3 regions of the Pseudoflavonifractor hominis genome follow, and region 3 is predicted to be linked to each of the others. Evidence: riboswitches for the same ligand, from Rfam matches in the RefSeq annotation. Region 3 holds a riboswitch; each other region holds the start of a gene.
The links. Region 3 has a riboswitch for cobalamin ahead of H8S34_RS11595 (ABC transporter substrate-binding protein). Riboswitches for the same ligand answer to the same signal wherever they lie in the genome.
Positions count from the first base shown of each region.

Region 1 (10,991 bases), on a different contig from region 3:
GAAAGACCAGAGTACCCTTCGCGCGGCACAGGGCCGCGAAGTCGATATCCAGCTTCTCCCCCGCCCGGCGGTGGCCGGTGATGATGTGGAGGGAGGAGCAGAAATCCCGGTGGGTCACCGGGATGCCCGCGTAGGCCGGGGCCGCAATGGCGGAGGTAATGCCGGGCACCTCCTCAAAGGGGACGCCATGCCGGGCCAGGAGCTCCAGCTCCTCCCCGCCCCGCCCGAAGAGAAAGGGATCGCCCCCCTTGAGGCGGACCACCACCTGGTTCCCGCTCCCCTCCTCCAGGAGGATGCGGTTGATCTCCTCCTGGGGCACGGGGTGGCATCCGGCGTTCTTGCCCACATCGATCCGCCGGGCCTTCGCCGGGATGAGGTCCAGAATGGCGGGGCTCACCAGGCGGTCATAGACCACCACATCGGCCTGGGCCAAAGCCTCCCGCCCCTTGACGGTGAGCAGGCCCGGATCTCCGGGGCCGGCTCCGACCAGAATCACCTTACCCATGGCATTTCTCCTCCTTGATCCGTGCGCCCAGGCGGCTGCCCAGGGCCTCGGCCTCCTGCCGGCTCCCCCGGATGGTCTGCCGCCGGCCGGTCTCATCCATACCGGTGAGGAGGAGCTCCTCACCCTCGATCACGGCGTAGGCGGCCACCGGAGAGGAACATCCTCCGTCCAGTACCCGCACAAAGGCCCGCTCCGCCAGGGCACAGTCCCGGGCGTCCGGGTCATTCAGGCTCTCCAGCCACGCCGGGGCGTCCCGCCGGGTCTGGACGGCCAGGATGCCCTGCCCGGCGGCGGGGAGCATCTCTTCCGTGGAAAAATACCGGGCGATGCGCCCCTCCAGTCCCAGGCGGCACAGTCCCGCGGATGCCAGGACCAGGGCACCGTACTCCCCGCTGTCCAGCTTGCGCAGCCGGGTCTGCACATTCCCCCGGACCGGCCGGACTTCTACTCCGGGAAAGAGGCGTTCCAGCTGGAGCGCGCGCCGCCGGCTGGCACAGCCGATGGGCTTCGTCCGATCCAGCTCTGCCGCACCCTCGGGCAACACCAGCACATCCCGGGGATCGGCCCGGCGGGGAAAGGCCACCACCGGCAGCTCCGGATGGGTCTCCATGGGCAGGTCCTTGAGGCTGTGGACGGTGATATCCACCCGCCCCTCCAGCAGAGCCGCGTCCAGCTCCCGGACAAACAGGCCCTTTCCGCCCACCTGGTCCAGCGTCCGGTCCAGGATCTTGTCCCCGGTGGTCTTCATGGTCACCAGCTCCAGCTCCACACCGGGACAGAGGGCGCGCATGGCCTCCATTACCAGCTCGGATTGCCGGACGGCCAGCAGGCTCTCCCGGCTTCCGATACGGATCACGCTCATTTCCACTCCTCCAATGTCCGGCGCACCGCCCGGGCCGCTCCGGCCACGGCCCGGTGGTCCCCGTTGCGGGAGACCATGCCGGCGATCAGTTCTCCGCCCTCACAGATGGCGGGAAAGAAAAAGGTACACTCTCCGGGCGCGTCGGCCACGCTGACAGGGATGCCCAGGCTCCGGGCCTCCTCCCCCACCGCGGCGTTCACCTGGCGGTCATCGGTGGCGGCCACCGCCAGGTCCGCCCCGGTCAGATCTCCCGGGGCGTAGGGGCGCAGCACATACTCCGCGCCCTCCAGCCGCTCTTTCACCTGAGGGGCCACCACCCGCACCCGGGCCCCAAAGCGCAGCAGCACACCGGTGCGCCGGGCGGCTACCGTTCCGCCGCCCACCACCACGGCCCGCTTGTCCCGCAGGTCCACAAAGAGGGGAAACAGCATTCTGTTTGGTTCCATGGCCCTTCCTCCTCTCTATGCCCGGGTGTGGGCGCGGATCTTACGGGCGCAGTGGGTCAGGTCCTCCGCGCTCAAACAGCCCTTCAGATTCCCGGCCAGCAGCTCCACCGCCCGGCTCACGGCCAGTTCGGCGGCCTCTTCCGGCTCCAGCTCCGCGCATCCGGCGGCCAGCACCCGCTCCAGCACCGCCGCCTTGACCTCTTCGATGGCCCCCAGGCTGGAGCGATAGCCCTCCCACTGGCGGAAGCGCTCCATGGCGGCGGTGAGGATGGCCTCCCCCTCCGGCGGGATCACCCGCTCCACGCCGCAGCCCAGGGTGTCGATGTTGTAGAGGGTCACGTCTGCCCGCTCCCCCACCTGGGGGGCGATGTCCCGAGGGATGGCCAGATCCACCAGCAGACGCGGGGGCCGGGAGAGGGCGTCGTACTCCTCTGCCCCCACCGTATAGTGGGGACTGGTAGTGGCCGAGAGGAGGAGATCCATTCCCTCCATGGCCTGGTAGCGCTCCTCATAGGGGGCCACAGCACACCCAGCGGGGACCACGGTCTCCCCATGGCGGTAGGTACGCAGGGTCACGGTCACGGCGCACCCCGCCTCCCGCAGGAGCCGGGCCGAGAGCCGTCCCATCTCCCCGTTGCCGATGACGAGCGCCCGCTTGCCGGCCAGACCCCCGGTCTCCGCCTGGAGGACCTCCACCGCCCGGGCCGCCGAGGAGGGGGACACGCCGCTCACACGGACCTTGCTCCGCAGCTCCTTCCCGGCCGACACCGCAATGCGGAAGAGGGTCTCCAGCACGCTGTCCGTACTCCCCGCCCGCCGGGCGATGGTCAGAGCCTCCCGCACCTGGGAGAGGATCTGATCCTCTCCCCAGATCCGGGAGCGCAGGCCGGCAGCCACCTCAAAGAGGTGGCGTCCCGCCTCCTCCCCCGACAGCGTCCGGAAGGCTCCGTCAAAGAGGGAGAGTTCCACCCCCGCAGCCTCGCAGAGGAGCTGGGGTCCGGGGGGCAGCTCCCCCTCCCAGGAGCAGTAGAGCTCGGTGCGGTTGCAGGTGGAGAGGAGGACACAGCCCCGGATGCCGGGCCGGCGGGCCAGCTGGGCGCAGACCTCCTCCACCCGTCCCTTGGTAAAGGAGAGCCGCTCCCGCAGGGCGATGGGGGCCCGCCGGTCGCTCAGGCCGCAATAATAAATGCCCATCTCAGTCCCGGTCCTTTCCCGGCGCGAAGAGGACGGAGAAATAGCGGCTCTCCGGGTCCATGTCGGCCGCCCGGGGCCAGACCTGCTCCTCCTCCATACCGCAGTTGGAGACCGCCATGGCCCCCTCCAGCCGTCCGTGCTGCTCCAGCGTCTCCAGGAGTCCGCCCAGACGCCGTCCGGCCTTCATGTAGATCTGATTGGCGGGGAAATCCACGCAGTCCTCCACGCTGTGGCTGGCCGGAACGATGAGGAGCCGCTCCTCTCCCTGGCACAGGCTGATGCCCAACCGGGCGGCCACGGCGCAGAAGGAGGGCACGCCGGGGATCAGGCGGGCCTCGTAGCCCCGCTCGGCCACCCGCTCATGGATGTAGAGATAGGTGGAGTAGACCGACGGGTCTCCCAGGGTGATGAAGGCCACGTTCTTCCCCTGATCCAGCAGGGCGCACAAGGTGTCGGCGTTTGCCTCATAGCTCTGCGCCAGCACCTCCTTGTCCCGCACCATGGGGGTGGGGCAGGAGAGGAGCTCCTTCCCCTCGATATAGGCCTGCACGATCTTGCGGGCGGTCTGCTCACCGCTGCCCTTGTCGGGCATGGCCACCACGTCGGCCTCCCGCAGAATGCGCACCGCCTTCAGGGTGAGCAGCTCCGGGTCCCCGGGACCCACCCCCACGCCGTACAGTATTCCTCGCTTCATCTCATTTCCTCCTTGTTGAGCAGCTCTAATATGGCCCGGCGGACCGCCCCAATGGTGGCGGCCGAGCGGGGCAGATCCATCCCGTCCTCCCGGGCCAGGACCTCCATCAGATGGGCCATCCGGGGCAGACGCAGGTGGTTTTCCCGCAGGAGTCCGGGCTGGCAGACCAGCTCCTCCGCCGTTCCCTCCCCCGCCACGCGCCCTCCGCTGAGTACATAGGCGTAGTCGCAGTAGAGGGGCACGATGTCCATATCGTGGGTGGCCAGCAGAATGGTCATCTCCAGCTGGTCCCGCAGGGCGGTGAGCAGGCGCATCAGCTCGCTCACCCCCTGGGGATCCAATCCCGCGGTGGGCTCATCCAAAATCATCACGCTGGGCTCCATCACCAAAACCCCGGCGATGGCCACCCGCTTCTTCTGTCCATAGGAGAGGGCATGGGTGGGCTTGTCCCGCAGGGCGGTCACCCCCGTGCGCTCCATGGCCAGCTCCACCCGCCGGCGCACCTCCTCCGGCGGCAGACCCAGGTTCACCGCTCCGAAGGAGATGTCCCGGTACACGTCGGCGGAGAAGAGCTGGTCGTCCGGGTCCTGAAAGACGATGCCCACCTTCCGGCGCAATTCGGGCAGATCCCGGCGGGCATAGGATACCTCCTTCCCGTCCAGCAGCACCTGCCCCCCGGAGGGAGTGAGCACCCCGTTCAGGTTGAGAAAGAGGGTGGACTTGCCTGCGCCGTTGGCCCCCAGAATCCCTGTGACCGCCCCCCGGGCAGCCCGGATGGAGATGGCGTCCAGGGCCCGAGTGCCGTCCTCATAGGTATAGCACAGTTCCCTTGTCTCGATGGCGTAGTTCATCCCAGCAAGCTCCTTTCCAGCGCCAGCGCGCCCAGCTGCGCCGCGCTCACTCCGGCCAGCACGGCATAGAGCCACTTCCCCGGCACGGCGTCGGCAGGCAGTGTGTCCAAACGCCCCTTATAGCCCCGGGATTCCAGGGCGGTAAAGGAGCGCTCCCCCTGCCGCCAGGCCCGGAGGAAGAGCATGGAGACCAGCGTCCCCATGCTCTCCAGGCTTCTGCGCCAGCCCTGGTAGCCCAGCCGGGATTCCTGGGCCACCCGGATGCGTCCGGCGGTGTCCGTGAGGACAAAGATGAAGCGGTAGATCAGCTCCATCAGCTCCACCAGGAGCTTGGGCACCCGCAGCCGCTCCAGGGCCAGGGTCACGTCGGTGACGGGGGTATTCAGGGAGAGAAAATACATGGCCGACACCGCTCCCATGGCCTTACACAGCACCATGAGACTCAGATCCCGGTATTCCGCCGTGATCCCCCAGCGGAAGCGGCCCAGAAGCTCCACCGCCCACAGTGCGCCCTCCTCCGGCGAGAGGGGACGCACCAGGATGGTGAGACAGCCCACGGCCAGAAAGGCCAGCGGGACCTTGAGAAAACGGAGGACCGTCCTCAGCCTCTGCCCGCCCAGCCACACATTGAGTCCCCCCATCAGAAGCAGGGTGGCCACTCCCACGGCGGCGCTGTCACAGCACACGCACAGGAGCAGGGGGATCAGCGACAGCCACAGCTTGGGGATGGCGTCCACCCGCCGCAGGCGGGAGGCATAGGCATAGCGATCGGTCCCCATGTGGTCACGCGTCCTTGTTGTCCGGTTTCCGGGCGGTGATGCGGCCCAGGATAAAGCACACCACGCCGGACCCCACCGCCGCCTGGAGGGCGAAGAGCAGGGATTCGATCTCGCCGCTGGCCGGCTCCAGGATGGGCTCAAACCAGGGTTCAAACCCGGGCACGCTCTCCTCCACCAGCTCGGCGGCCATGCCGTCGGCTCCGCCGAACTCGGCCTCCCGGCACAGCCACAGAGGGGCCGCCGCCAACAGGATCACCAGCAAAATGAGGATGGTATTTTTCTGCCAGACTTTCATGTTCCGTCCCTCCTTACAGCACCGAGAGCTCCAGCAGCTCATCCCGGGCATACTTCTCCAGCACGTTGAAGACCACTACCGTCAGCAGACCCTCGGCCACGGCCAGGGGGAGCTGGGTGACGGCAAAGATGGTCAGATACTCCCCGATGTTTCCGTAGACCATGCCCAGCTGCACCGAGGTGGTCACATAGGTCACCAGGTCCCCCAGCGCGGCGGCGCAGAAGACCGCCACGGCGGGGCGGGCCTTCAGCTTCTTGAGCAGCAGGTACACCCCCCAGGAGACAAAGGGCCCCACGATGGCCATGGAGAAGACATTGGCCCCCAGGGTGGTAATGCCGCCGTGGGCCAGCAGAAGAGCCTGGAACAGCAGCACGATGAGCCCCAGCACCGTGGTAGCGGTGGGCCCGAAGAGGATGGCGCCCAGTCCCACACCGGTAGGGTGCGAGCAGGAGCCGGTGGCCGAGGGGAGCTTGAGGGCCGAGAGCACAAAGGCGAAGGCGCCGCACATGGCCAGCAGCACCTTGGCCCGGGGGTAGTCCCGCACCCTCTTCTGAATAGAGCGCATACCGGCGGCCACAAAGGGCACGCACACGGCCATCCAGCCAAAGGCCCAGGGCCGGGGGAGATAGCCCTCGGCGATGTGCATGGCCGAGGCGCTCACGGTGAGCACGCCCAGCGCCATACACAGGGCGGCGGCCAGGCGGACACAGGAATCCAATCGTTTCATGGTACATTCATCCTTTCCCAATTTGCACTTTGGTCAAAGGTCCCGCCCCAGCGGGACCGGTCCTGCGCCCGGGCTCACCCGGTACCGGCTTTTGAGTTCCACTGCTTCTTCACGGGAAACACACCTCCTATCATCCGTAGCGGTATGGTTTGCCGGCATGGCCGGCGCGGTCTGCGGCAGGTCTTCCGACTCTGGCCTCATGGCGCGCCCGTGTCTTCCCGGCCCGAAGGGGCCAGTGACTTGTATGCGGGTTTGCTCTTCCATCACGGCAGCGGGACTGTGCGGGATTCTCACCCGTCTTCCCTTTTGAAACCGCCCCGCAGGGCGGTTACCGCAGACCGTCTCTTCTATCCCCGGAGCACGCTCCGGTGAGAAAGCGTCTCGGCGCTCAGTCCGGGCGCTTGTCTCCCTCTTCTTCCCCCTGGGCCGCCAGGGCGTGGCCGGCAAAGAGGGCCCGGAAGGCCGGGTATTCCCCCAGGCCCCGCAGCACACATTCCACCGTATAGCCCTCCCGCTCCAGGCGGCTCTTCCAGGAGTCCTCTTCCTCGCCCGCCATGTCGTTGGCGGCGTGGTCCCCCGCCACCACCATGAAGGGCTGGAGTCGTACCCGGCGCACGCCGCTGCACTCCCGCAGGCGGCGCAGGACCTGGTCCAGGGTGGGGTATCCCTCCACCGTCCCCAGAAAAGCCCGGTCCCAGCCCCGGTCGTGGAGGGCATACTCCAGCAGGGCATAGGCGGAATTGGCAAAATGCTCGCTGCCGTGGCCCATAAAGACCAGGGCCTCATCTGCCTCCGGAGCGGGGATGGATTCCATCACCGCATCGGCTGCGGCCAGATAGTCCTCCGCCGTGGTGAGCAGGGGTTTGCCCACCACAAAGCGGGCAAAACGCCCCCGCCAGGGCTGTGCCTGGGCACAGAGCTTGTCATATTCCTCTCCATTGAGGATGTGGGTGGGCTGGAGGAGCACGTCCTCATAGCCCTCCCGGGCCAGGCGCTCCAGGGCCTGGTCCACATTGTCGATCTGTACGCCGTCCCGCCGCGCCAGCTTGCGCAGGATCATGCCGCTGGTAAAGGCCCGGAACAGCGTCCGGTCCGGCAGGGCGGCGGCCACAGCCGCCTCGATGCGGCTGATGTTCTTCTCCAGCGTCTCGGGATAGCTGGTCCCGAAGGAGACCATCAGAAGTGCTTTCCCCATGGTATCTCACCTCACGTATTACTCTCTCCGGTCTCCGGAGGCCAGGTAGAGCAGGGCGTTGCAGATGGCTGCGGCGATGTTGCTCCCCCCCTTGCGGCCCCGGGCCACGATGTGCTCCCCTCCCATGGAGAGGAGCAGTTCCTTGGACTCCACCACGTTGACAAAGCCCACCGGCACACCGATGACCAGCTCAGGCCGGAGCCGTCCCTCCTCCATCAGCTGGCAGGCCCGCACCAGAGCGGTGGGGGCGTTGCCCAGGGCCAGGACCACGGGCCCTTCCAGCCCGGCGGCCCGCTCCATGGAGACAGTGGCGCGGGTCTCCCCCCGCTCCCTGGCCTCGGCGGCCACATCCGGGTCGGACATAAAGCACACCACGCGGCCGCCAAAGCCCTCCAGCACCCGCTTGTTGATGCCAGCCCGGGCCATCTGGGTGTCGGTGACGATGGTGCAGCCCTTCCGCAGGGCCTCCACCCCCCGCTCCACCGCATGGGGAGAAAAGACCAGATTGTCGGCATAGTCAAAGTCGGCGCTGGTGTGGATACACCGCTTCACCACGGCCAGCTGCGGGGCCGGGATGTCCCGCTCCCCCAGCTCGGAGGCGATGATCTCCATACTCCTGGCCTCGATCTCAGCGGGGGCCACCCGCTGCAAGTGGATCTCTCTCATGTCCTATTCCTCCCGGTTGAGAATGCGGTAGACCCGCTCCATATCCAGCCCCGCACGCACGGCGTCGGCCAGAATGTCATACTGGCGCTCCTTGTAGTCCGTCCAGTCCAAGACAGCCTCCTGCTCGCCCAGCCCTCTGGCCTGGCGCAGGCAGTTGACCAGCGCTCCGGCGCAGCCGCCCTGATCGAAAAGGCCGTGGACATAGCTGCCCCACACATTGCCCCGGGCCAGACCGTCGGCCTTCTCCACGCCGTCCAGGGTGTGGAGGCGGGCGCAGCTCCCGGCAGCATCGCCCCGGGCGGTCTCGCCCATGTGGATCTCATAGCCCTCGAACGCCACGCCGTTCATGCCCGCAAAGATTCCCTCCAGGCCGTGAAAGACGCCCTGGACCCGGGTGCGGGTCTTTTCTCCCCGGAACACGGTGCGCCCGGGCAGCAGGCCCAGGCCGGGCAGGCTTCCGCCCCCCTCCACGCTGTCGGGGTCGGAGACCTCCTCCCCCAGCATCTGGTATCCGCCGCAGATGCCGATCACCGCGCCGCCCCGGGCGGCGTGTTTGCGGATGGCGCTCTCCAGACCGCTGGCGCGCAGCCAGCGCAGGTCGTCCAGGGTATTCTTGGTGCCGGGGAGCAGGATGAGGTCTGGCTCCCGCAGCTGGGCGGGGCTGGACACATACCGGAGGGAGACCTCGGGGATGCGCTCCAGGGGGTTGAAGTCGGTGAAATTGGAGAGCTTGGGCAGCCGGATCACCGCCAGGTCGATGAGGCCCACCCCGCCGCCGTTCCCCAGCCGCTGGGAGAGGGAGTCCTCGTCGTCCAGGTCCACGTTCACCATGGGCACCACGCCGGTCACGGGGATACCGGTACGCTCCTCCAGCATGGAGAGGCCGGGGCGGAGGATCTCCACGTCTCCCCGGAATTTATTGATGACAAATCCCTTGAGCCGTGCCCGCTCCTCCGGTTCCAGCAGAGCCGCCGTGCCGTAGAGGGAGGCAAACACCCCGCCCCGGTCGATGTCGCCGCACAGGAGGACCGGGGCGTCCACCATGGCGGCCAGGCCCATGTTCACGATGTCCCCGTCCTTCAGGTTGATCTCGGCAGGGCTTCCTGCCCCCTCAATGACGATCACGTCATATTCCCGTGCCAGGCTCTCATAGGCCTCCAGGATCTCCGGGATGAGCTCCCGCTTGTAGGCGAAATAGTCCCGGGCCTTCCAGTTGCCCCGGGGCACGCCGTTGACGATGAGCTGGGAGCCCACGTCGCTCACCGGCTTGAGCAGGATGGGGTTCATCCGCACGGAGGGCTCGATTCCCGCCGCCTCGGCCTGCATGACCTGGGCCCGGCCCATCTCCAGTCCCTCCCGGGTGATGAAGGAGTTGAGGGCCATGTTCTGGGATTTGAAGGGGGCTGCCCGGAGCCCGTCCTGCCGGAAGATCCGGCAGAGGGCGGCGCACAGGAAGCTCTTCCCCGCGTTGGACGTGGTCCCCTGTACCATGATGCACTTTGCCATCAGTCCAGTACCTCCTTCAAGGTGTTGAGCAGAATGTCGTTTTCCTCCGGAAGCCGCACGGCGATGCGGTAGTCGCACGCCCCCAGTCCGGGGTAGTTGGCGCAGGAGCGGATGAGCACCCTTCGTTCCAGCAGGCGCTCCTTGAGGTCGCTCCGCCCGGGCGCGGAGAAGAGCAGGTAGTTGGTCTCGCTCTCCCACACGGTCAGGCCCAGGGCCCGCAGCGCCGCCGTCAACCGGGCGCGCTGGGGGCGGATGACCTGCTCCATGGCCGTCTCCGGCCATCCGGGACAGGCGCAGGCGGCGATGCCGGCGGCCTGGGCGGGGGCTGAGACGCTCCAGGGCTGCCCCACCCGGTAGAGCCGCTCGGGCAGCTCCGGATGGGCGGTCAGACAGTACCCCAGGCGCAGCCCGGGCATGGCGTAGCACTTGGTGAAGGCCCGCAGGAGCACCAGCCGCGGAAAATCCGAGAGCCGGGCGGTCAGCCCCTCTCCGCCTCCGTCGCAGAGGTGGAGGAAGCACTCATCCACCACCAGCCAGACCTTCTCCTCCTCCGCCCGCCGGAGGATGGCCTCCAGCACGGGCTGGGCCACCCGCCGCCCGGTTGGGTTGTTGGGGCTGCACAGGAAGGCCAGCTCCACCCCACCCGAAAGGGCGGCGGCAAAGCCCTCATCCACTGCAAAGCCATTCTCCCGGGCCAGGGGATAGCGGACAACCTCTCCCCCGGCCGCCTCCACGGCCTGGGCATACTCGGAGAAGGTGGGGGCGGTCACCAGTGCCCGGCGGGGCCGCAGAGCCAGGCACAGCCGGAAGATCACATCGGCCGCGCCATTTCCGCAGCAGATCCACTCGGCCGGGACGCCGTCCCGCCGGGAAATGGCCCGGCGCAGCTCCCGGCACAGACTGTCCGGGTAGCGCTGGGCATCCACGACGGCCGCCCGGGCCGCCTCCGCCACGGCAGGGGGCATCCCCAGCGGGTTCTGGTTGGCGGAGAAGTCCAGCACCGGTCCGGACTGGGCGTAAATGTCTCCGCCATGGGTATAGATGGGCATGGGATGACTCCCTCCTTTTGGGATTTAAAAGGGAAAGCGCAGGACCATCAGCGGCACCCCGCACAGCAGGAGCAGGGACAAAAAGGCCGTGCCGTACATCAGCCGGTTGGCCCGCAGGATGTCCAGGGCCTCCACCGGGTGGATGGGGTCGCCCAGGGTGGGCTTCTCCACCCTCCGGCCAAAGTACACGGCCGGACCGGCCAGCTGCACCCGCAGGGCCCC
Region 1 is NZ_JACOPR010000001.1:123,465-134,455, forward strand. Features, by position in the region: gene cobA (uroporphyrinogen-III C-methyltransferase) at 1-505, opposite strand, end outside; gene hemC (hydroxymethylbilane synthase) at 498-1,367, opposite strand; gene H8S34_RS15065 (precorrin-2 dehydrogenase/sirohydrochlorin ferrochelatase family protein) at 1,364-1,813, opposite strand; gene hemA (glutamyl-tRNA reductase) at 1,829-3,007, opposite strand; gene cobI (precorrin-2 C(20)-methyltransferase) at 3,009-3,701, opposite strand; gene H8S34_RS00625 (ATP-binding cassette domain-containing protein) at 3,698-4,552, opposite strand; gene cbiQ (cobalt ECF transporter T component CbiQ) at 4,549-5,331, opposite strand; gene H8S34_RS00635 (energy-coupling factor ABC transporter substrate-binding protein) at 5,336-5,626, opposite strand; gene H8S34_RS00640 (energy-coupling factor ABC transporter permease) at 5,640-6,353, opposite strand; cobalamin riboswitch at 6,512-6,704, opposite strand; gene H8S34_RS00645 (sirohydrochlorin cobaltochelatase) at 6,742-7,548, opposite strand; gene H8S34_RS00650 (precorrin-8X methylmutase) at 7,567-8,214, opposite strand; gene H8S34_RS00655 (cobyric acid synthase) at 8,218-9,720, opposite strand; gene H8S34_RS00660 (pyridoxal phosphate-dependent aminotransferase) at 9,720-10,769, opposite strand; gene cbiB (adenosylcobinamide-phosphate synthase CbiB) at 10,794-10,991, opposite strand, start outside.
Region 1: another riboswitch for cobalamin. It lies ahead of H8S34_RS00640 (energy-coupling factor ABC transporter permease); the one in region 3 lies ahead of H8S34_RS11595 (ABC transporter substrate-binding protein).

Region 2 (10,991 bases), on a different contig from region 3:
GGGCACTCTCTATGATGCCGCTGAGGCTATGGACCTGGTCGTGAAGACCGCCACCGCCAAGTTCGACGAGACCGTCGAGCTGCACGTCAAGCTGGGCGTTGACTCCCGCCATGCGGACCAGCAGGTCCGCGGCGCCATCGTCCTGCCCCACGGCACCGGCAAGACCCAGCGCGTGCTGGTCTTCGCCAAGGGCGACAAGGCTGAGGCCGCCAAGGAGGCCGGCGCTGATTTCGTCGGCGAGATGGACCTGGTGCAGAAGATCCAGTCCGAGAACTGGTTCGACTACGATGTGGTCGTCGCCTCTCCCGACATGATGGGCGTGGTTGGCCGCCTCGGTAAGGTCCTGGGCCCCAAGGGCCTGATGCCCTCCCCCAAGGCCGGCACCGTCACCCCCGACGTGGCCAAGGCTGTCAAGGAGATCAAGGCCGGTAAGGTCGAGTACCGTCTGGACAAGACCAACATCATCCACTGCCCCATCGGCAAGGTGTCCTTCGGCGCTGAGAAGCTGACCGAGAACTTCACCGCTCTTATGGGCGCCATCATCAAGGCTAAGCCCGCTGCCGCCAAGGGTCAGTATATCAAGAGCTGTGTCACCGCCACCACCATGGGCCCCGGTGTGAAGATCAACGGCGCCAAGCTGGTGTAAGAAGCGCGAATCGCCCGAAGCAGGCGCACAGTGAACCGCGCAGACCGGAAAACAGGCGACCCCGTAGGGGGAGCGGCATTTCCGGCGGAGCGGGGCGCAGTGTGCCGCAGCGGAGGGTGCGGAGCGTGCCCAAGGAAGCGCGAAGGCCGCGCCCCGATTGTGCGCGAGCCATAGCGTGACAGGGCGGAGTACATCCGTCCCCACAAAAAAGATCATTTCCGGACAGGTTATGCTTGACATAGCCTGTCCGGGGTGATATAATAATTCGCGTGTTCAAAGACAGCGGGCAGCCATAAGCCCCGCCGAGAATGCAGCAAGTGAAGAAGCTTTCTTTGTGCTGTTTTCGTGCTTTGAGCATGAGAATAGCATTTTTTATTTCATGGAGGTGAATCCCACATGCCTAACGCAAAGGTTCTGAGTGAGAAGCAGGCCATTGTCGCCGACCTGACTGAGAAGCTGAAGACCGCTGCCAGCGGTGTTCTGGTGGACTATAAGGGTATCACCGTTGCCGAGGATACCGCCCTGCGTGCCGAGTGCCGCAAGAACGAGCTGGACTACGCTGTTGTGAAGAACACCCTGGTTCGTTTCGCCATCAACAACGTGGGTCTGGAGGAGATGGATTCCGTTCTGAATGGTACCACTTCTCTGGCCCTGAGCCATGGTGACCCCATCGCTCCCATGCGTGTGATCGCGAAGTTCGCCAAGCAGTTCAACGGCGAGAAGTTCACCATCAAGGCCGGTTTCATGGACGGCAAGGTGCTGTCTCTGGACGAGATCAAGGCTCTGTCCGACCTGCCTTCCAAGGAAGTCCTGCAGGCTCAGGTTCTGGGCACCATGCTGGCTCCCATCACCAGCTTGGCTATCGTCCTCAAGGCGATCGCCGAGGAGAAGGGCGGCTTCGTCGAGGCTGCTCCCGCCGAGGAGGCTCCCGCTGCCGAGTAAGGTTGGTACGTCAGTACCCGCCTGACAGCGGTTCTGTTCCCCGCATCCCCGCACTGGGGAGACTCAAACTTATTTTTTAAATGATTGAATTTAGGAGGTATCTTATCATGGCTAGCGAGAAGATCACTGCTTTGATTGAAGAGGTTAAGGGCCTGACTGTTCTGGAGCTGTCCGAGCTGGTGCACGCTCTGGAGGAGGAGTTCGGCGTTTCCGCTGCTGCTATGGCCGCTCCCGCTGCTGGTGGCGCTGCCGGCGGCGAGGCTGCTGCTGAGAAGACCGAGTTCGACGTGGTTCTGGCCGGCTTCGACGCTGCTGCTAAGATCAAGGTCATCAAGGTTGTCCGCGAGATCACCGGCCTGGGCCTGGCTGACGCCAAGGGCCTGGTCGAGGGCGCTCCCAAGGCTCTGAAGGAGGGTGTCTCCAAGGACGAGGCCGAGGAGATGAAGAAGAAGCTCGAGGAGGCCGGCGCCAAGGTCGAGCTGAAGTAAGAGTTTCTCTTGCTGTACTGCAACGTGCGTGTCCCAATCGGGGCACGCACGTTTTTTTATGCCCTTTGACGGCGGACGGATCAAATGCTATGATGGGATAACGTTAAGAAATTGCTAAGAAATGCCCCTGGAAAACCATAAGAAGCGCCTGTTATCCTATCCTTGCCGGAAGGAGATCGGGACCGATCGGGGAAGTTCAAACGGTGGAGGAGATGTCTAGATGGAAGCGTGTGTACTGGTAGTAGATGACGACCGGGAGATCGTCCAGGCCATTGCCCTGCTGCTGGAGAAGGAGGGATACCGGGTGCTGCGGGCCTACAACGGCCTGGAGGCACTGGAGCTGGCCTGTGAGCGCTCGGTACAGCTCATCCTGCTGGACGTGATGATGCCCAGGCTGGACGGGCTCTCCGCACTGATGAAGATCCGGGAGAAACGGAACCTGCCCATCATCGTGCTCTCTGCCAAGAGTGAGGACAGCGACAAGATCCTGGGACTCTCCATGGGGGCGGACGACTATGTGTCCAAGCCCTACAATCCCCAAGAGCTGCTGGCCCGGGTCCGCAGTCAGCTGCGTCGGTATACCCGGCTGGGGGACGTCCATGCGGAAGAGCGGAGCGGAGAGATCGTCAACGGCCGTCTTACCTATTTGCCGGAGGCGCTGGAGCTTCGGGTGGATGGAGAACCGGTCCGACTCACCGCTACTGAGACTCGCATCGTGGATCTGTTGATGCGCAATCTGGGACGGATCTTTCCGGCTGAGGAGATCTACCGCCGGGTGTGGGACGGGGAGGAGGCCTATGCCTCGGAAAACACGGTCATGGTCCATATCCGGCACATCCGGGAGAAGATCGAACTCAATCCAAAGGAACCGGAGTATTTAAAGGTGGTGTGGGGCATTGGATACAAAATGGAAAAAAAGTAAAGGTATTTTGAGTGTGCTGTTCCTCCTGATCGGACTGACGCTCATGGCCATTTTTGGAGGTATCGGACTGTTGGGCGCCCGTAGTCTGCACTTGAGAGACATTATGGACGGTTTCCACAGCGACTATCAGGATACCCGGCGCTTCCGCAGGGAGATCAGCTATGACCTGCATACCATGCTGGAGTTTGTGTTGACCGGGGAAGAGCCCTCCTGCTTCCAGGATGAAAACCTCCGCTGGGGGATTTGGAAGGACGAGAAGCTGCTGGCCAGCAACCTCAACGGCATCACGGGAAATCTGATGGGACATCAGGAACCGGGCTATAATTTCTATCTGGAGTACCGGGACGGCAAGGTGCAGATCTGGAAGGATGGTGCCGAGGTGGATGTCTATGGAGACGAAGTCTACCGGGACCGGTGGGAGCAGTGGGAACTGCCCGGCTACCGCAATCTGGACACCGAGCTCTTTGTGGGCGGAGGTTGGACCGACAGCGGCCAGGGCGTTGATCTCTCCAGCATCACTGGGGCAGCCACTCCCATGGCGACAGCGGTCCCTGAAGAGCCCGGCGGGGAGGAGCCTGCTGACGGCAGCGGGAAGCCGTGGGACGGCGTGACGATCCGGCTGGCGGCGGCCGAAACACCGGTGGATTTTTACGGCCCCAACACCAACAGGATCTATCAAGTGGCGGAGACCCTGAGATATAAGCGCCTTGCGGTATGTATCGTGGGAGGCTGCTTCCTGCTGGGTGTGGCGCTGGTGGTGTGGAGCCTCCTGTGGCGGCGCTGGATGGCGCTGACCTTCCGGGCGGCTGGACGCCTCACGGGGAAGATCTGGCTGGAGATCAAGCTGCTCCTCCTGGCGCTCCTGGTGGGACCGCTGATGGTGTCCCTGTCCTATATTGCTGATCCTATTTTCTTGGTCTTTGCCATCGGCCTGTGCTGGATTCTGGTGTTTTACCTCAACGACTTCCTCTGCAATCGGGGCCGTCTGTGCCGGGTGAGTTTCTGCGGCTGGCTGGCGGGAAAGCTGCGGGGAGATGGGTTGGACCTGCCCCTCCAGCGCCGGGCCATGCGGAGCGGAGTGGTCCACCTGATGGCCGTGGTGATTCTGGCCCTGGGGGCCGCGGCCTTTGACTTGGAGTTGTTTCTGTCGGCCTGGCGCAGCGGCTCTATCCGGATCTGGGTCCCATTCCTGATCGGGCTGGTGGGGCTGGTGCTGCTGGGGATCGTCTTTCTCCACTGGAAGGAGGAGCGGGCGATGATCGAAGACCTGGGGGCTCTCTCCGATCAGATCGAGGCGGTGCGCAGGAAACAGCAGGGGACCATGCTGGCGGCGGAGCGACCTCTGGCCGGGCTCTCCCAGGCGGTAGCCGACATCGACAGCGGCCTTCAGCAGGCGGTGGAGGAACGGCTGCGCAGCGAGCGGATGAAGGTAGAGCTCATCACCAACGTCTCCCACGACCTCAAGACCCCGCTGACCTCTATCCTGAGCTATGCGGCCCTTCTGGAAGAGGAGGAACTGCCTGACCATGTGCGGGACTACGTGACCATCCTCAACGACAAGGCCCAGCGCCTGAAGAACATGGTACAGGAGGTCTTTGACGTGAGCAAGGCGGCCTCCGGAAATCTGAATCTCCACTGGGAGGAGCTGGACCTGGCCAAGCTGCTGCGGCAGACCCTGGCCGACCAGGCCGAGCCCATCGCCGCAAGCGGTCTGGATCTGCGCACCCGGCTTCCGGCGGAGCCGGTCCTCATCCGGGCGGACGGCGACCGGCTCTACCGGGTCTTTCAAAACCTGATCCAGAATGTGCTCCAGTACAGTCTGGAGGGCTCCCGGGCCTACCTCACCCTGGAGACCAACGGGGAGAGCGGGCGGGTGTGCGTCCAGAACATCTCCCGGGAGGAATTGTCCCGGGAAAAGGACTTCACAGAGCGCTTTGTCCGGGGGGATGAGAGCCGCAGCGACGGCGGGAGCGGGCTTGGTCTGGCCATCGCCAAGAGCTTTACCGAGGCCTGCGGCGGAACCTTCCGGCTGCGGACCGACGCCGACCTCTTCACCGTGGAGGTGGAATTCCCGTGTGTCCAGCCCTCCCTTCCGGAAGGAACGGAGTCAGTATAAGCCAAATGCCCTGCGGATGGGAGGATGTCCCCGTCCGCAGGGCATTTCTATGGGAAAAGATGTGTACAAAATAGACAATCCACTTTACTTTCTGCGGGGATATGGTTATACTAATGTCTAGTAACTGCCAAACGGTGCGGCGAGGGCTCGCCGCTGAAAAGGGAAGCCGGTGAAAATCCGGCGCAGTCTTACCTCTACTGTAAGCGCGGACAAAGGCGTCAGACCCATTGGCTCTGCCGAGAAGGGACGCCGGCGGAAGAAGCGCAAGCCAGGAGACCTGCCTTTTGGCCGACGTCGCTCTTAGGTGGAGAGCGCCGCTGTTTGCCTGTGCAGATCTGCGGCCCGTCTCCTCTGGAGGCGGGCTTTTTCTGTGGGGAGGTGGAGCATGCCGAAGCTGGAATACTATATCCCGGTGGGGCGGCAGCGGCTGCGCTGCGGCTATACCACCGGCACCTGTGCCGCGGCGGCGGCACGGGGCGCGGCGCAGGCCCTGCTGACTGGTATTCGCCCGGCCGGAGTGGAGATCGACACCCCCGCCGGCGTGCGGGTGCAGGTGGAGCTGCTGGACTGGTCCGCTGGAGCGGACTGGGCCATGTGTGCCGTGGAAAAGGACGGCGGGGATGACCCGGATGTGACCGATGGCATGCGGATCTATGCCAGAGTCTCCCGGCGGAGCGACGGCACGCTGCGGGTGGACGGGGGAGAAGGTGTGGGCCGGGTGACCCGACCTGGGCTGGACCAGCCCCCCGGCGCGGCGGCCATCAATTCCACCCCCCGCCGGATGATCGCCGAGCAGCTCGCGGCCGCCCTGCGGGAGGCAGGGGACCACGGCGGACTGGAGGCGGTCATCTCCGTCCCCGGGGGAGAGGTGCTGGCCCGCAAGACTTTCAACCCACGGCTGGGGATCCAGGGTGGGATCTCCATCCTAGGGACCAGCGGGATCGTCCGCCCCATGAGCGAGGCGGCTCTGGTGGACTCCATCACGCTGGAGCTGGACATGGCCCATGCCGCCGGGGTACAGCACCTGCTGGTCACGCCGGGCAACTATGGGGAGGACTACGCCCGGGACCATCTGGGTCTGGAGACGGAGGGCTGCATCTCCTGCAGCAATTACCTGGGCGCAGCCATCGACCACGCGGCGGGGCTGGGCTTTTCCAGCTTCCTGCTGGTAGGGCATCTGGGCAAGCTGGTGAAGGTGGCCGGCGGCGCCATGAACACACACTCCCGGACGGCGGACGGCCGCCGGGAGACCATGGCCGCCCACGCCGCCCTGTGCGGCGCGCCCCGGGGGCTGGTGGAACGGATCTTTGAAGCTGCCACTACCGACGCGGCCCTGGAGCTTCTGGAGGAGGCGGGGCTGCGGGAGGACGTGATGGCCTCTCTGACCAGGGCGCTCTATGAGAACCTCCGCCATCGGGCGGGGGAGGAGATGGAAATTCAGGCGGTGGTCTTTTCCAACCGCTTTGGCCTGCTGGGGCAGACCCCGGGGGCCAGTGAACTGCTGGCGCGCCACAGGCGCGGGGAAGGAGAATCCTTATGATCCATTTTATTGGCGCCGGACCGGGTGCGGCCGACCTGATCACGGTCCGGGGGGCCCGCCTTCTGGGGGAGGCCGACGTGATCATCTACGCGGGGAGCCTGGTCAATCCGGCCCTGCTGGAGTACCGCAAAGAGGGCTGTCAGGTCTATGACAGCGCCTCCATGACCCTGGAGGAGGTTCTGGCCGTCATGCGGGAGACCGAGGCGGCGGGCAAGACCACCGTCCGGCTCCACACAGGGGACCCCTCCCTCTACGGGGCCATCCGGGAGCAGATGGACGCCCTGGATGTGGATGGGATCTCCTACGATGTGACGCCGGGCGTCTCCTCCTTCTCCGGCGCGGCGGCCGCCCTTCAGGCGGAGTACACCCTGCCTGATGTCTCCCAGAGCGTCATCATCACCCGTATGGCCGGGCGGACGCCGGTGCCCGAGGGAGAGGCACTGCGCAAGATGGCCAGCCACGGCTGCACCATGGTGCTCTTCCTCTCCACGGGCCTGCTGGAGGAGGTGGAGCGGGAGCTGATGGCGGGGGGATATGCCCCCGACACCCCGGCGGCCATCGTCTACAAGGCCACCTGGCCAGAGGAGCGGGTGTTCCGCTGTACGGTTTCCACCCTGGCGGAGACCGCCCGTACCAACGGCGTCACCAAGACCGCCCTCATCACCGTGGGACGGTTCCTGGGAGAGGACTATGAGCGCTCCAAGCTCTATGACCCGACCTTTACCCACGGCTGCCGGAAGGGGATCGAGGTATGAGACTGGCCCTCACCGCCTTCACCCGCCGGGGATATGGTCTGGCCTGCTCCCTGGCCCGGGCACTGGAGGAACAGGGGGAGGAAGTGAAGCTGGCCCTCCCGGCACGGCTGGCCCAGGAACTGGGGACAGCCTCCTATGAGCGGCTGGCCGACTGGACGGGAGCGCGCTTTACCGACTGCGAGGGGCTCCTCTTTGTGGGGGCCTGCGGCATCGCGGTCCGGGCCATCGCCCCCTGGGTGAGGGACAAGTATACCGACCCCGCCGTGGTCAGTGTGGACGAGGGAGGGGCCTGGGTGGTCCCACTCCTCTCCGGCCATGTAGGCGGAGCCAACGACCTGGCCCGCCGGGTGGCCCGGCTCACGGGCGGCACGGCAGCCATCTCCACCGCCACTGATGTGAACGGGCGTTTCGCGGTGGATAGCTGGGCAAAGTGTAAAGGTTTATACATTGACAGTAAAATGGCGGCCAAACGGGTGTCCGCTGCCCTTCTGGCGGGGGATTCCGTAGGGCTGCAAAGTGATTTTCCTATACAGGGAGAGCGGCCGGAGGGCCTCTCGTCGGGGCCGTCTGAGGTGGGGATCGTCCTGACTGCGGATGTGGAAAAGGCACCCTGCCCGGTGACCCTGCGTCTTGTCCCACCGGTGCTCACCCTTGGCATCGGCTGCCGGAAGGGAACCAGCGCCGAGGCCATTGCCCGGGCGGTGGAGGAGACCCTGAAGGCCTTCCGGCTCCATCCGCGCGCGGTGTTCCAGGTGAGCACCATTGATCTGAAACAGGAGGAGCCGGGGCTGCTGGAGTTCTGCCGGACCCAAGGGCTGCCCCTGCGGGTCTGGACGGCGGAGGAACTGGCCGAGACACCAGGAGCCTTTACCCCCTCCGCCTTTGTCCGCTCGGTGACCGGGGTGGACAATGTCTGCGAGCGTGCCGCCGTGCGGGCGGGGGGAGCGCTGTTGGTCCCCAAGCAGGCGGCAGACGGGGTCACCGTTGCGGTGGCCCGGCGGCCATGGGCCGTCTCATTTGAAGAAGGAAGCGAGGAAACACCATGCGAGTGACCGTGATAGGACTGGGCCCCGGCGCCGGGGCCGATTTGACCGGGCGGGCCGTGGAGGCGCTGGAGCGCTGCGACCTGATCGTGGGCTACACCGCCTATATTGCCCTGCTGGAGGGGCAGTTCCCCGACAAGGAGCGCCGCTCCACCGGTATGCGCCGGGAGGTGGACCGCTGCCGTATGGCGGTGGAGGAGGCAGCGGCCGGCCGGGATGTGGCCCTGGTCTGCTCCGGCGACTCGGGGGTGTACGGTATGGCGGCCCTGGTGTACGAGGTATCCCGGGACTATCCGCCCATCGAGATCGAGGTGGTCCCCGGCATCACCGCCGCCTGTGGGGGAGCCGCCGTACTGGGCGCGCCCCTGACCCACGACTTTGCAGTGGTCTCCCTCTCCGACCTGATGACTCCCTGGGAGACCATCGAAAATCGCCTGCGCCTGGCGGCCCGGGCCGACTTTGTGCTCTGCCTCTACAATCCCTCCAGCCGGAGCCGGGCCGACTATCTCCAGCGGGCCTGTGACATCCTGCTGGAGGAGAAGAGCCCGGATACCGTGTGCGGCTATGTCCGCAACATCGGCCGCGCCGGGGAGGAGGCCCATACCTGCACCCTTGCCCAGCTGCGGGAGACCCAGGTGGACATGTTTACCACGGTCTTTGTGGGCAACCGGCAGACCTGCCTCATCGGCGGAAAGATGGTCACCCCCCGGGGCTACCTCCAGCGGGGGATGTGAGATGGAGGTCCTGCTCTTTGGCGGCACCACGGAGGGCCGGGAGCTGGCCCTGTGGCTGGCCCAGCGGGACTGCCGGGTGACCGTCTGTGTGGCCACCGACTACGGGGCCACACTCCTGCCCGAGGGGGAGGGGATCGCGGTCCACACCGGACGGCTGGACGCGGCAGGAATGGAGGAGCTGATGAAAAGCCGCCCCTTCTGCTGCGTGGCCGACGCCACCCACCCCTATGCCGTACAGGTCACCGCCCAGATCCGCGCCTGCTGTGAGAAGCTGGACCTGCCCTACCGGCGGATCGTTCGAGCGGAAGAGGGGGCGGGGGACTTCCTGCGCTGTGCCAGCCTGACCGACGCCGCCGAGCTGTGCCGGGAGCTGCCGGGGAACATCCTGCTCACCACGGGCAGCAAGGAGCTCGCTCCCTTCGCCCAGCCAGGGCTGCGGGAGCGATGCTATCCCCGGGTGCTGCCCAGCGTGTCCTCTCTGGAGGCCTGTCAGGCAGCGGGGTTTCCACCGAAACAGATCATCGCCATGCAGGGGCCCTTTTCGGCGGAGCTTAACCGGGCCGTGATCCGGCAGCTGGATATCTCCGTGCTGGTGACCAAGGAGAGCGGTGCGGCCGGAGGATTTGAAGAGAAGTGCGCGGCGGCCCGGGACACGGGCTGCCGGCTGATCGTGGTGGAGCGTCCCACCCGGGAGCGGGGGGAGACGCTGGCGGAATTTCAAAGGAACTGGGAGGTGCAGCGGCCATGAAAGTCTATCTGATCGGCGTGGGCATGGGAAATCCGGACACCCTCACCGGGGAGGCCCGGAGGGCCATCGAGGAGAGCCGGGTGCTCCTGGGCGCCCCCCGGCTGCTGGAGCCCTGGAGCGGGGAGAAACCGGCTCATCCCCTCATCCGCCCGCGGGAGATCCTCGCCGCCCTGGAAGGGGAGAGCGACGGCCCGGCGGCCGTCCTCCTCTCCGGAGATACGGGCTTTTACAGCGGGGCAAAGGCGCTCTGGCCCCTGCTGGAGGGGTACGAGGTACATACCATCCCGGGCATCTCCTCTCTCTCTTACTTCTGTGCCCGGCTCAACACCACCTGGCAGGATGTCCACTGGGTGAGCGCCCATGGACGTACCCACAACGCGGTGGGGGAGATTCAGAGCCACCGGCGCACCTTTGTTCTCACGGGAGGTGAGACCCGGGCCCAGGACCTGTGTGCGCAGCTGTGCAGCCGGGGCTTGGGTGATGTGCGGATCTGGGTTGGGGAGCGGCTCTCCTACCCGGAGGAGCGCATCTGTGCCGGGACGGCCCAGTCCCTGGCGGGGGAGGAGTTTGCCGATCTCGCCGTGCTGCTGGCCGAGCATCCCCACCCGGTGGAGCGATCCGCCGCCGCGCCCGGTCTGCCCGACAGCGCCTTTCAGCGGGGAAAGGTGCCCATGACCAAGGAGGAGGTCCGCGCCCTCGTGGTCTCCAAGCTCCGTCCGGAGCGGGAGAGCGTGATCTGGGACGTGGGGGCGGGCACCGGCTCGGTGTCGGTGGAGTGCGCCCTGGCCGCCCCGGCCGGAGTGGTCTACGCGGTGGAGCGGCGGAGCGAGGGCCTGGAGCTCATCGCTCAGAACGCCGCGGCCCTGGGCGCCTCCAACGTGATCCCGGTGCCCGGGACCGCCCCCGAGGCCCTGGCGGAGCTGCCGCCCCCCGACCGGGTCTTTGTGGGGGGAAGCGGGGGTGCCCTGCGGGCCATCCTGGCCGCCGCGTTGGACAAGCGCCCCGGCCTCCGGGCGGTGGTGTCGGCCGTGACTTTGGAGACCCTCCAGGAGGCGGT
Region 2 is NZ_JACOPR010000001.1:137,814-148,804, reverse strand. Features, by position in the region: gene rplA (50S ribosomal protein L1) at 1-646, shown strand, start outside; gene rplJ (50S ribosomal protein L10) at 1,043-1,588, shown strand; gene rplL (50S ribosomal protein L7/L12) at 1,696-2,076, shown strand; gene H8S34_RS00715 (response regulator transcription factor) at 2,297-2,998, shown strand; gene H8S34_RS00710 (sensor histidine kinase) at 3,090-5,114, shown strand; cobalamin riboswitch at 5,230-5,413, shown strand; gene cbiD (cobalt-precorrin-5B (C(1))-methyltransferase CbiD) at 5,500-6,654, shown strand; gene cobM (precorrin-4 C(11)-methyltransferase) at 6,651-7,409, shown strand; gene H8S34_RS00695 (cobalt-precorrin 5A hydrolase) at 7,406-8,461, shown strand; gene cobJ (precorrin-3B C(17)-methyltransferase) at 8,452-9,186, shown strand; gene cobK (precorrin-6A reductase) at 9,188-9,934, shown strand; gene cbiE (precorrin-6y C5,15-methyltransferase (decarboxylating) subunit CbiE) at 9,931-10,991, shown strand, end outside.
Region 2: another riboswitch for cobalamin. It lies ahead of cbiD (cobalt-precorrin-5B (C(1))-methyltransferase CbiD); the one in region 3 lies ahead of H8S34_RS11595 (ABC transporter substrate-binding protein).

Region 3 (9,594 bases):
GATTCCGCAGGGCCCGGTCCACGCCCACTGGTGCGGACTCAAATCCGGTGCAGGGGAACCTGAGTACCGGGACCCCCCGCTCGGCCAGACTCTCCTGTATCCCGGTATAGTCCATGCCGAGCAGTTCGGGAATTGCACTCCCCATAAGGCCGCAGAAAGCGCGGCCGCTGTGCGCAAAGCCTCTCGCAATTCCGTTGACTGCCGCTGCCTCGCAGCCCGCGGCCAGCTCCAGATCATCAAACCGTGAATGTTCCAGACGCAGTCCGGCGGTGGCGTCGTCCCCCAGTGTCAGACATCCGGTGCATCCTCCGGCAGTCAACAGAAAGGGGTAGGCGTCCCAGCTCTGGAGAAGGGACGCCACTCCGCTGAAATCCGGCGGCAGAACGGGCAGCGGCGCGCTGCCCCGGGGAATTTCCCCCACAGGCGGGGGAAAGGTGGACAGAATTTGCTCCAACTCTGCCACGGCATTCCGGGTGCGGGCCACCAGAGGCCCCCGCAGCAGAATCCGGACGGGAAGGCCAGCCTGCTCCGCAACCTGTTCCAGATCGCATTGCGTCAGCACCTCGGCACAGGAGGCGTAGAGCACGACCCCGCCTACGCCGGGGCGGCGTGCGGCCTCCCGAAGCCTGGCTGCCAGATGCTCCGCTGCCTGGCCGGCGGCGTAGTCCGCCCTCGTCAGCGGGCAGGGCAGGAATTGGTGAAGCTTCCCCAGCTCTGCCGCGCGCAGGTAAAGCGTCCGCACACAGGCCAGAGAACCGGCAGCCGCCAGGAGAAGATCCCCCCTTTGCCAAATGCGTTCCGGAAGGGTCATAAAATGCTTCCCGCCCCCCTCCGCCGAATAGGCTTCCACACGGCAGGCGTCACGCAAGCCCCTCCACCTCCTGTTCTGCTGCCCGGCGGCAGAATGCCTCCAGTGCCTCGTCCCCCAGTGGCCGGGGGCTGGTGGGCTGGGTATCCCAGAGCCGCTGGGCCAGTTCCAGAAAGCGCATGGCCGCCGCCCCGTCCGGTTCCAGATGGTGTACGGTGGTATGCAGATAATCCGCTCTTCGGAGCTGGCGGTCTTCCGGCAGGATACCGACGACTCTGGTCCCGGATTGCTCTGCGAAGGAGCGTACCAAGGCATCCTCTCCCGCTCCGTGGCTGCGGTTTTGGATCAGCCCGCCCAACAGGGGAGCGGCGCCGGAATAGCGGGCGACTCCGCGCATGATGTTGTTGGCGGCGTAGAGCGCCATGAAATCGGCAGAGGTGATCAGGTATACCCGGTCTACAAAATGTTTTCGCATGGGCACTGCGAACCCTCCGCATACCACATCGCCCAGGACATCGTACACCACCACGTCCCAGGGCTCCTCCAGAATGCCGAGCCGGTTGAGCTCGTCCGCCATGGCGGTGATGCCCAGGCCGGCGCACCCCGCGCCGGCCTGGGGACCTCCTGCCTCCACACAGGAGACGCCGAACGCCCCGGGAAAGACAAGCTGCTCCCGGGCTAGAAGCTCCTCCGACCTCCCCAGAGTCTCCAGCACAGTTGGGATTCGTCCCGACGTCAGGCAGCGGGTAGAGTCCGCCTTGGGGTCACAGCCGATGTGAAGCACCCGTTTCCCCGTTCGGGCAAAGGCCGCGGAGAGATGGGCGGCCACGGTGGACTTCCCGATCCCACCTTTTCCGTAAAACGCAATACGCAACATCTTGACTTTCTGCGCCTCCCTTGCATGTTGTCTGTAATTTTTAATTATATCACAGCGGAGACATCTTCCACTATTTCCATTTTCCCTTATTGAATATTGGTTTTTCCGATAGCAGATCTGCCCGTGCCTGCGGCTTCCCTGGGGGATCTGCTTGACTTCCGTGGGAAAGATTGCTATGATAATATCCACAATAAAATATTGTTTTTCGTCAAGTGTCCGCTTTGTTTGTGCGTTTCAGCGGAGAAAAGGGAATCGGGTGGAAGTCCCGAGCGATCCGGTCACTGTGAACAGGGAGCACTTTCACATATGCCATTGTGTAAATTACACGAGAAGGCGTGTCAGTGCGGCGATCTGTGAGCCAGGAAACCTGCTTGATGAAGTATGTTGATGCTTCCGGTCAAGGCCTCTCGACACAAATGGGACAGGTGATTTCCGCTGGAAACCCGGAAACGCTGTTTGTGCGAAGCGGACCTTTAATGGTCTGCTTTTTTTCCTCTTATGGGGTCTGACTCTGGAAGACGGCCGTGGAACCGGCACATTTTCTGCATCCGCAGGACTTGCGCGTTTCCAGATATAAGTTGGACCGAAAGAAGGAGGATTCTATGAATCTGAAAAAACGCCTGACTGCTGCGCTGCTGAGCGCGGCACTTGCCCTGTCTCTGGTGGCCTGCGGCAGCCCCGCCACCCAAGAGAGCCCCTCAACTGCCCCCTCCCCCAGCGCGGAACCCGCATCCGCCGGTCACACCGCAGACGATATGATCGTTTTGGCTGGTGCCCGTACTCTGGCCCCTGGTCTGGAGGATGTCTATTTCTCCCACAAGCTCCTGGGTGCATGGGAACCGCTGATCTCCGTGGATGAGAGCGGAAACCCCATGGGGGTGCTGGCTGAGAGCTGGGAGCGCAACGAAGACGCCACTGTTTGGACGTTCCACCTTCGGCAGGGCGTTAAGTTCCAGAATGGAGAGGACTTCAACGCTGATATCGTGGTGGAGAACTTCAACCGTTACAAGCTCATGGAGAGCGGCTATTCCCAGTATACTACATTCAAGGTGGACGAGCTCTACCCCGGCCTCATTGGCTGTGAGAAGGTCGACGACTACACCGTCAATGTCAGCTTTACCGACCCCATCCCCCGGCTGTTATTTAACATGAAGGACACTGCAAGCTGTATTTTCTACCCCGGCTCCTGGGACACGGAAACCGGGTACTTCACTGAGCAGCCTGTCGGCACTGGCCCCTATATTATCAAGGATATCAAAGAGGATGAGTACGTTGATATCACTGCTTTTGACGGCTACTGGGGAGAGCCCGCCAAAACAAAGAATATCCGCGTGCGCATCATCACTGACCCTCAGGCCCGCTATGCCGCCTTGGACAGCGAGGAGGTCATGGGGGTGCTGGACCTCGGGGCTATGCCTGCCGCCCTGGGGGACGAGCTTCTCAAGGATGACCGCTTTGCCATGGCGGTGCAGACCTCCAATATTACCCATATAATGCTTCTTAAGGGTGAGGGCACCAAATTTTCCGACATGCGTTTGCGTCAGGCGGTAAGTCTGGCCATTGACCGTCAGCTTATTGTGGACCAGCTCTGGGGCGGCTATGCCATGCCAACGCAGAACCTGATTAACCGTATGTGCCCCGACTGGGTAGAACTGCCCGTAGAGTATGATATGGACAAGGCCAAGGAGCTGGCCCGTGAGGTGCTGGGGGACGAGCGCCTTCCGTTGGATATGTATACCCGCTCTCTGTATCTGGACCGCGGCCCTTATAAGGAGATGATGGAGTATATCCAGTCCCAGCTTTCCCAGATCGGTATCGATGCCACCGTGAATGTGATTGACTCCTCTACTTACTCTGAGATGTCCAAGGCCGGTGAACTGGGGGCAAACTTCATGACTCATGGTATGTCCAACCTCAATGCCTACCACTTCCTGGATATCTATATGAGCAGCGAAGGGTCTTACAATAAATCCCAGCATTTGGCCTACAGCAACCCCCACGTGGACGAGCTGCTGGCCGAGATGAAGACCACCCTGGACGACGACCGTTTCCATGAGTTGGCCGTGGAGCTCCAGGAGATTGCCAACACTGAGTTGCCTGTTATTCCTCTGTTCTACGACACCAGCAACCTCATCTACAATCAGGAGCAGATTACAGGCTACGAGGATTTCAGTGACCATTTGGATCTGAGTCATCTTTCCTGGGTGAACGCGCAGTAACCGCCACACCGCGCCAAAGCTGTGCTTTGGCGCGGTGTTTTTCAAGGGAGGAATTTCATTGAATCAAACCCTGCGCTATACCGCAAAAAAAATATTGTGGACAATTCCCATTCTGGTCGGCATCACCTTTCTGGCCTTCGGTCTGGGGCTGGTTGCACGGGGAGACCCCGCTACCAATCGGGCCAGCGCCGATCCCAACTATATCCCCACTGAGGAGGAAATCCAGGAGCTCCGGGCGGAAATGGGGTTAGATGATCCCATTTTGGTGCAATACGGGCGCTGGATCTGGAACGCAGCCCACGGTGATCTAGGGGAATCCTATATTGACGACAAGCCGGTGCTGGGTGAGATTCTCCGGCTGCTGCCCAACACCCTCCTGCTGAGCGGAATGGCGTTGCTGGTCATTACTGTGGTGGGGCTTGCTGGCGGCCTGCTGCTTACACTGTTCCGGGACAAATTCATTGACCTGCTCGGGCGAGTTTTACTGGTGTTTCTGATGTCTATTCCTGGTTTCTGCCTAGCCTATTTTATGATCTGGCTGTTCGCCCAAAAGCTGCGTATCTTGCCCACCAGCGGCGCGGAGACACTGTCCTGCTTCCTCATGCCCTGTCTTGCTATTTCCATCGGCTCGGCCTGTGTGGTTATCCGGCTGCTTCGCTCTTCCATTCTGGGGGAGCTTAGCAAGAATTACATTCTGACCGCCCAGGCCAAGGGCCTGCGGAGGGGCCAGCTCATTTCCCGTCATGCACTGCGAAATTCTCTAGTTCCCTCCATTACTTATATCGCCAATACCTTCGGCGGTCTTCTGGGAGGCTCCATGATCACGGAGAGCGTATTTTCCGTCCCAGGAATCGGAAGCTACGCCCTCACCGCCATCAATAATCGGGACTATATCGCCATACAGGGCTATGTGCTTTTTACCGGTGTTGTCTTTGTTCTGGTCTGCCTGCTGGCCGACCTGATCTGCGCCTGGCTGAACCCGCAGATTCGATTGGGGGGCTGAGCATGCGTGGTAAAAAAGTCTTGTTCATCCTTTCACTAACTGTGCTTGTTCTTTTCCTGCTGGTAGGGGTCTTTGCTGATTTTCTGGCACCCTGCGACCCCAACGCGGTGGATATGGCCAACGGCCTTGCCGCCCCCTCCACTGAACACTGGCTGGGTACCGACCATATCGGCCGTGATCTGCTGAGCCGGCTTATCTACGGCAGCCGCTCTTCTGTGTTCATCGCTTTCTTCGCCACCGGATGCACTCTGTTGCTGGGCATGACTATCGGCCTGGTGTCCGGTTATCTGGGGGGATGGATAGATCAACTGATTCAGGCTGTGGTCAATATCTTCCAAGGAATCCCCAGCGCCGCTTTTGTGGTCGCCATCCTGGGACTGCTGGGCCCCGGTATGCGCAGTCTGCTGATCGCCATTGTGGTCAGCTCCTGGGCTGGATTCTCCCGTATTGTGCGCAATCAAGTTCTGGAGATCCGCGAGCTGCACTATATCGAGGGCGCACGGGCCATGGGCGGCGGGAGCTTCTATATCATGCGGCGCCATATCCTGCCCAATATCTTGCTCCCTCTGCTGGTTCTAATCGCCACACGGATCGGCTCTACGGTGCTCACCGTGGCCGCCATGAGCTACCTGGGCCTGGGCCTGCGGGCACCCGCAGCGGACTGGGGGATCATGATTAACGACGCCAAGCTCTACTATGTGAAGGATTTTCTTGTTCTACTGGCCCCTGCGGCCTGCCTGACTCTGTTCTGCCTGAGCATCAACTTGATTGCTGATTATCTCCGGGACTGCCTTGACCACGATGACGGCGCGGCCCGCATGCTGTAAAGGGAGGACGCACATGGAACTGTATACAAAGGACCTCTGCGTCCGCTTTGCTACCCGTTCGGGTGATATTCCCGCCGTCAACCATGTCTCCCTCGCATTTTCGGAGCGACAGGTCACCGGCATCATTGGAGAGACGGGCAGCGGCAAGTCTGTGCTGGGCCTGTCTATTCTCGGACTGCTTCAGTCCAACGCCTCTGTCACCGGACAGATCTTTTTGGGAGAGCGGGAGCTCACTGCCCTGTCCGAGCGGGAGCTGTGCACAGTCCGCGGCAGAGAGATTGCTCTGGTGGCTCAGAACCCGGCCACCTCATTGAATCCCAGCGTGCGGGTGGGACGCCAGATCGAGGAGGTCTTCCGTCTGGCTGGAAAAAGTACCCCAGACTGCCGGAGACTCACGCTGGAGCTTCTCAGGCAGATGGCCTTTTCCGACCCGAAGCAGATTGCAGGTGCCTACCCCTTCGAGCTCTCCGGTGGCATGCGCCAGCGTGTACTGACAGCCATCGCTGTGGCTGCACGTCCGCAATGGCTGATCGCAGATGAGCCCACCAAGGGACTGGATGCAGTGGTGCGCAATCAGGTTTACGACACCTTCTGTATGGTACGGGACCAGTACCGCGTCGGCTTTATCGTCATTACCCACGACCTTCTGCTGGCCCGCAAATTCTGCGAGCGTATCGTTGTCATGTACTGCGGCCGTGTCCTGGAGACCAACGCGGCGCGGGAACTGTTTGAGCACCCTAGGCACCCCTATACCCAGGGGCTTATCGCCTCGCTGCCCCACCTGGGCATGAAGCCTATGGCGGGCTTTTCTCCCGCCTTTACCGACCAGCCCTCCGGCTGCGTATTCCATCCCCGGTGCCCTTACGCGGAGGCTCGTTGCCGGCATACAGAGCCGAAATCCATCCCCTGTGGAGAAGGGAGCGTGTGTTGCCATCGCTACGCTTGAAGTCCAGCACCTCTCAAAAAGTTTTCACTCCAACCGCCTTCGCGGACGCACCCACAAGGCGGTGGACGATGTTTCCCTCGCCATCGGGCCCGGACAAACTTATGGGCTGATGGGGGAGTCCGGTTGTGGCAAATCCACTTTGGGTCGGATGATTACCCGGCTTCTCCCGGCCTCCTCCGGGACAGTTCTCTATGACGGGACGGACCTCTTGGACATTCCTCAGCGAAAGATGCTCCCCTACCGCCGGCGCATTCAGATGCTTTTTCAGCACCCGGACACTTCGCTAAATCCGCGGATGACAGTGCTGGACAGTCTGCGGGAGCCCTTTCTGCTCCACGATCTGCCCGGCAAGCAGGATATGGATGAAATAATTCGCGCCCATATCGAGCCCTATGGCATTCAGCCGGAGCTGCTGGAGCGCCGGGCCTCCCAAGTCAGCGGCGGCCAGATCCAGCGCATTGTGCTGGCACGCATCATGCTGCTCCAGCCTGAGTTTATTGTACTGGATGAGCCCACTTCTATGCTGGATGTGTCGGTACAGGCCCAGATCATGGATCTGCTACACCAGGTTCAGCTCCGAACCGGAGTATCGTATCTTCTCATCTCCCACGACCTCGATCTGCTGCGCCACGCGAGCAGCCGGATTGGCATCATGTACCGGGGAAAGCTGCTGGAACAAGGGGAGACAGAGGCCGTACTGAATGCCCCTACCCACCCCTATACCCGGGAACTGATTGAGAACTTTTCCTATATGAGGGATTAAACGCCCATTGGGAGGTGACCTCTGTGACGCTTCAAAATCTAAAATATGTGGTTGCAGTGGCGGAGCACGGTTCGTTTTCTGCGGCCGCCAAGGCCCTTTACATCTCTCAGTCCACCCTGTCCTCCGCAATCAAGGAGCTGGAGGCCGAGCTTGGAACTCAACTCTTCCTGCGGAGTAACCGCGGTATCCAGCCCACCCCCGACGGGGAGGACTTCCTGCGCTATGCCCGCGAAATTGTGGAGCAGAGCCGCGCCCTGGAACGGCGTTATCGCCACCGGAGATATGCGCCTACACGGTTCGCGGTTTCGACCCAGCGGCTTCCCTTTGCCGTCCGGGCATTCCAGAGATTTATGGAGCAGCTCTCCTGGAACAGCTATGATATCGCCATCCGGGAGTGCCCAACCTATACCATTATTAGTGACGTGGCTGCTGGAAAAAGTGATGTGGGGGTGGTGGCCCTGCACGACCAGTACATTCCAGCACTGGAAAAGACCTTTGAGATAAACCATGTGACTTTCACCGAGTTAGAACGCTTGCCAACGTATGCCTTCCTGCGTAGAAGTCACCCTCTTGCGAAGCGGGACAAGGTCAGCATGGCCGAACTGCTCCAATACCCCTTCGTAACCTATGACCAGGAGGCGGATCGCTCTGAATACACCGAAGAAGTTGTGTTCCATCAGATTGCGGAAAAGACCGTTCACGTCTCCGACCGGTGCAGCAAGGTGGCGCTGGTTCGGTTTACCGATGCGTTCAGCATAGGTCCGGACCTGACCAACAGCAACGCCGATGCCTTCCACAGCGGGATGGGTGAGATTGTTGCCATGCCGGTAGAGGAGATCTCCGACTCACTCCATGTCGGATATCTGCTGCAAAAGAATGTGGCGGTCTCAGCCGCCATGGCAGTGTTTCTGGACTATCTGCGGGACGATATTATAGTGTTAAAGAAGACTCTTTAGTAACGTTAGATTCGTTTTTATTGAAGTGTCCGGCACAGGATCCACGGAAGACTGTATAAAAAATGCGCCGTCCGGCTTGAGCCGGATGGCGCACGTTTCTTTTGTTAGTGTAAAATTATCGTAGGCAAAAGAAAAAGGGAAACGGTGAAAACATCGCTTCCCTTGGGGCTCCAAAGTCAGTAGAATTGTGAGTTGAGAACAAACACCTACTGCAAAGGAGTCCCAAGGTAATGGTAACAAAGTTAGAGACACAAGGCAAGCAGATTTTTCAGTGGGGCGAGAAGTTTGTAGACATCGCCACACTGGAGAAAGCGGTGTACGAAGCCGTTCTCTCCCTCGGCCGCAATATCATGCGCCAGTGCATAGAGGAGGCGGATCGGACGCTCGCTCGGCAGCGGGACCGTGGGATGTACCGGGACAAGGGCTACCGGCCCACCACGCTCAAAACAGTGATGGGCGAGGTGGGGTACCAGCGCCATGTCTACCTGCTGTCCGGGGCCGCGGAGCAGCCCAGGGCAACGGTATACCTGCTGGACAGGAGCATGGGCCTTGACACGGTAGGCCTTTTCAGCGATACTGTGTGTATGATGGCGGTGGAAGCGGCCTGTGCGGTGAGTCACCGGACGGCAGCCGCCACACTCAACGATCTGACCGGGCTGAGCCTGAGCCACGAGAGCGTCTGGCGCATTGTCCAGAACGCTGGGAGCTGGGAGCAAGCCCGAGTGGACAGCCTGGCGGCGGCGGCAAAGGCCGAGTGTGGGTCTGGGACCTATGAAACGCCGGTACTGTATGAGGAGATGGACGGCGTGTACCTTGCTCTGCAAGGGAAAGACCGGCTGGAACACGGCCCCAGCAAAGAGATGAAGGTGTCTATTGCCTACTCCGGGATTTACGAGGACGCCAGCGGGCGGCGAGGCCTTGCCAACAAGGTTTCATACGCCAGCATGGAACAGGCGGAACACTTCCGCCGCCACGCCGAGGGTGTAGTGGCCGACTTCTATGCTGTGGACTGCGTGAAGCGACGGGTCTTTAACAGCGACGGCGGAACCTGGCTGCAACGGAATATGGTGCCTGGATGTACCTACCAGCTCGATTTGTTCCACCGGAACCGGGCTGTGCGTACCTGTGTGAATGACCCAGACCTCCAGGAAACCATCCTGGAGCTATTTCATGCACGTAAAGTCAAAGAAGCGAT
Region 3 is NZ_JACOPR010000007.1:125,635-135,228, reverse strand. Features, by position in the region: gene H8S34_RS11605 (nitrogenase component 1) at 1-868, opposite strand, end outside; gene H8S34_RS11600 (nitrogenase iron protein NifH) at 861-1,685, opposite strand; cobalamin riboswitch at 1,879-2,074, shown strand; gene H8S34_RS11595 (ABC transporter substrate-binding protein) at 2,288-3,904, shown strand; gene H8S34_RS11590 (ABC transporter permease) at 3,963-4,907, shown strand; gene H8S34_RS11585 (ABC transporter permease) at 4,949-5,734, shown strand; gene H8S34_RS11580 (ABC transporter ATP-binding protein) at 5,748-6,680, shown strand; gene H8S34_RS11575 (ABC transporter ATP-binding protein) at 6,643-7,443, shown strand; gene H8S34_RS15180 (LysR family transcriptional regulator) at 7,467-8,399, shown strand; gene H8S34_RS11565 (UPF0236 family transposase-like protein) at 8,630-9,594, shown strand, end outside.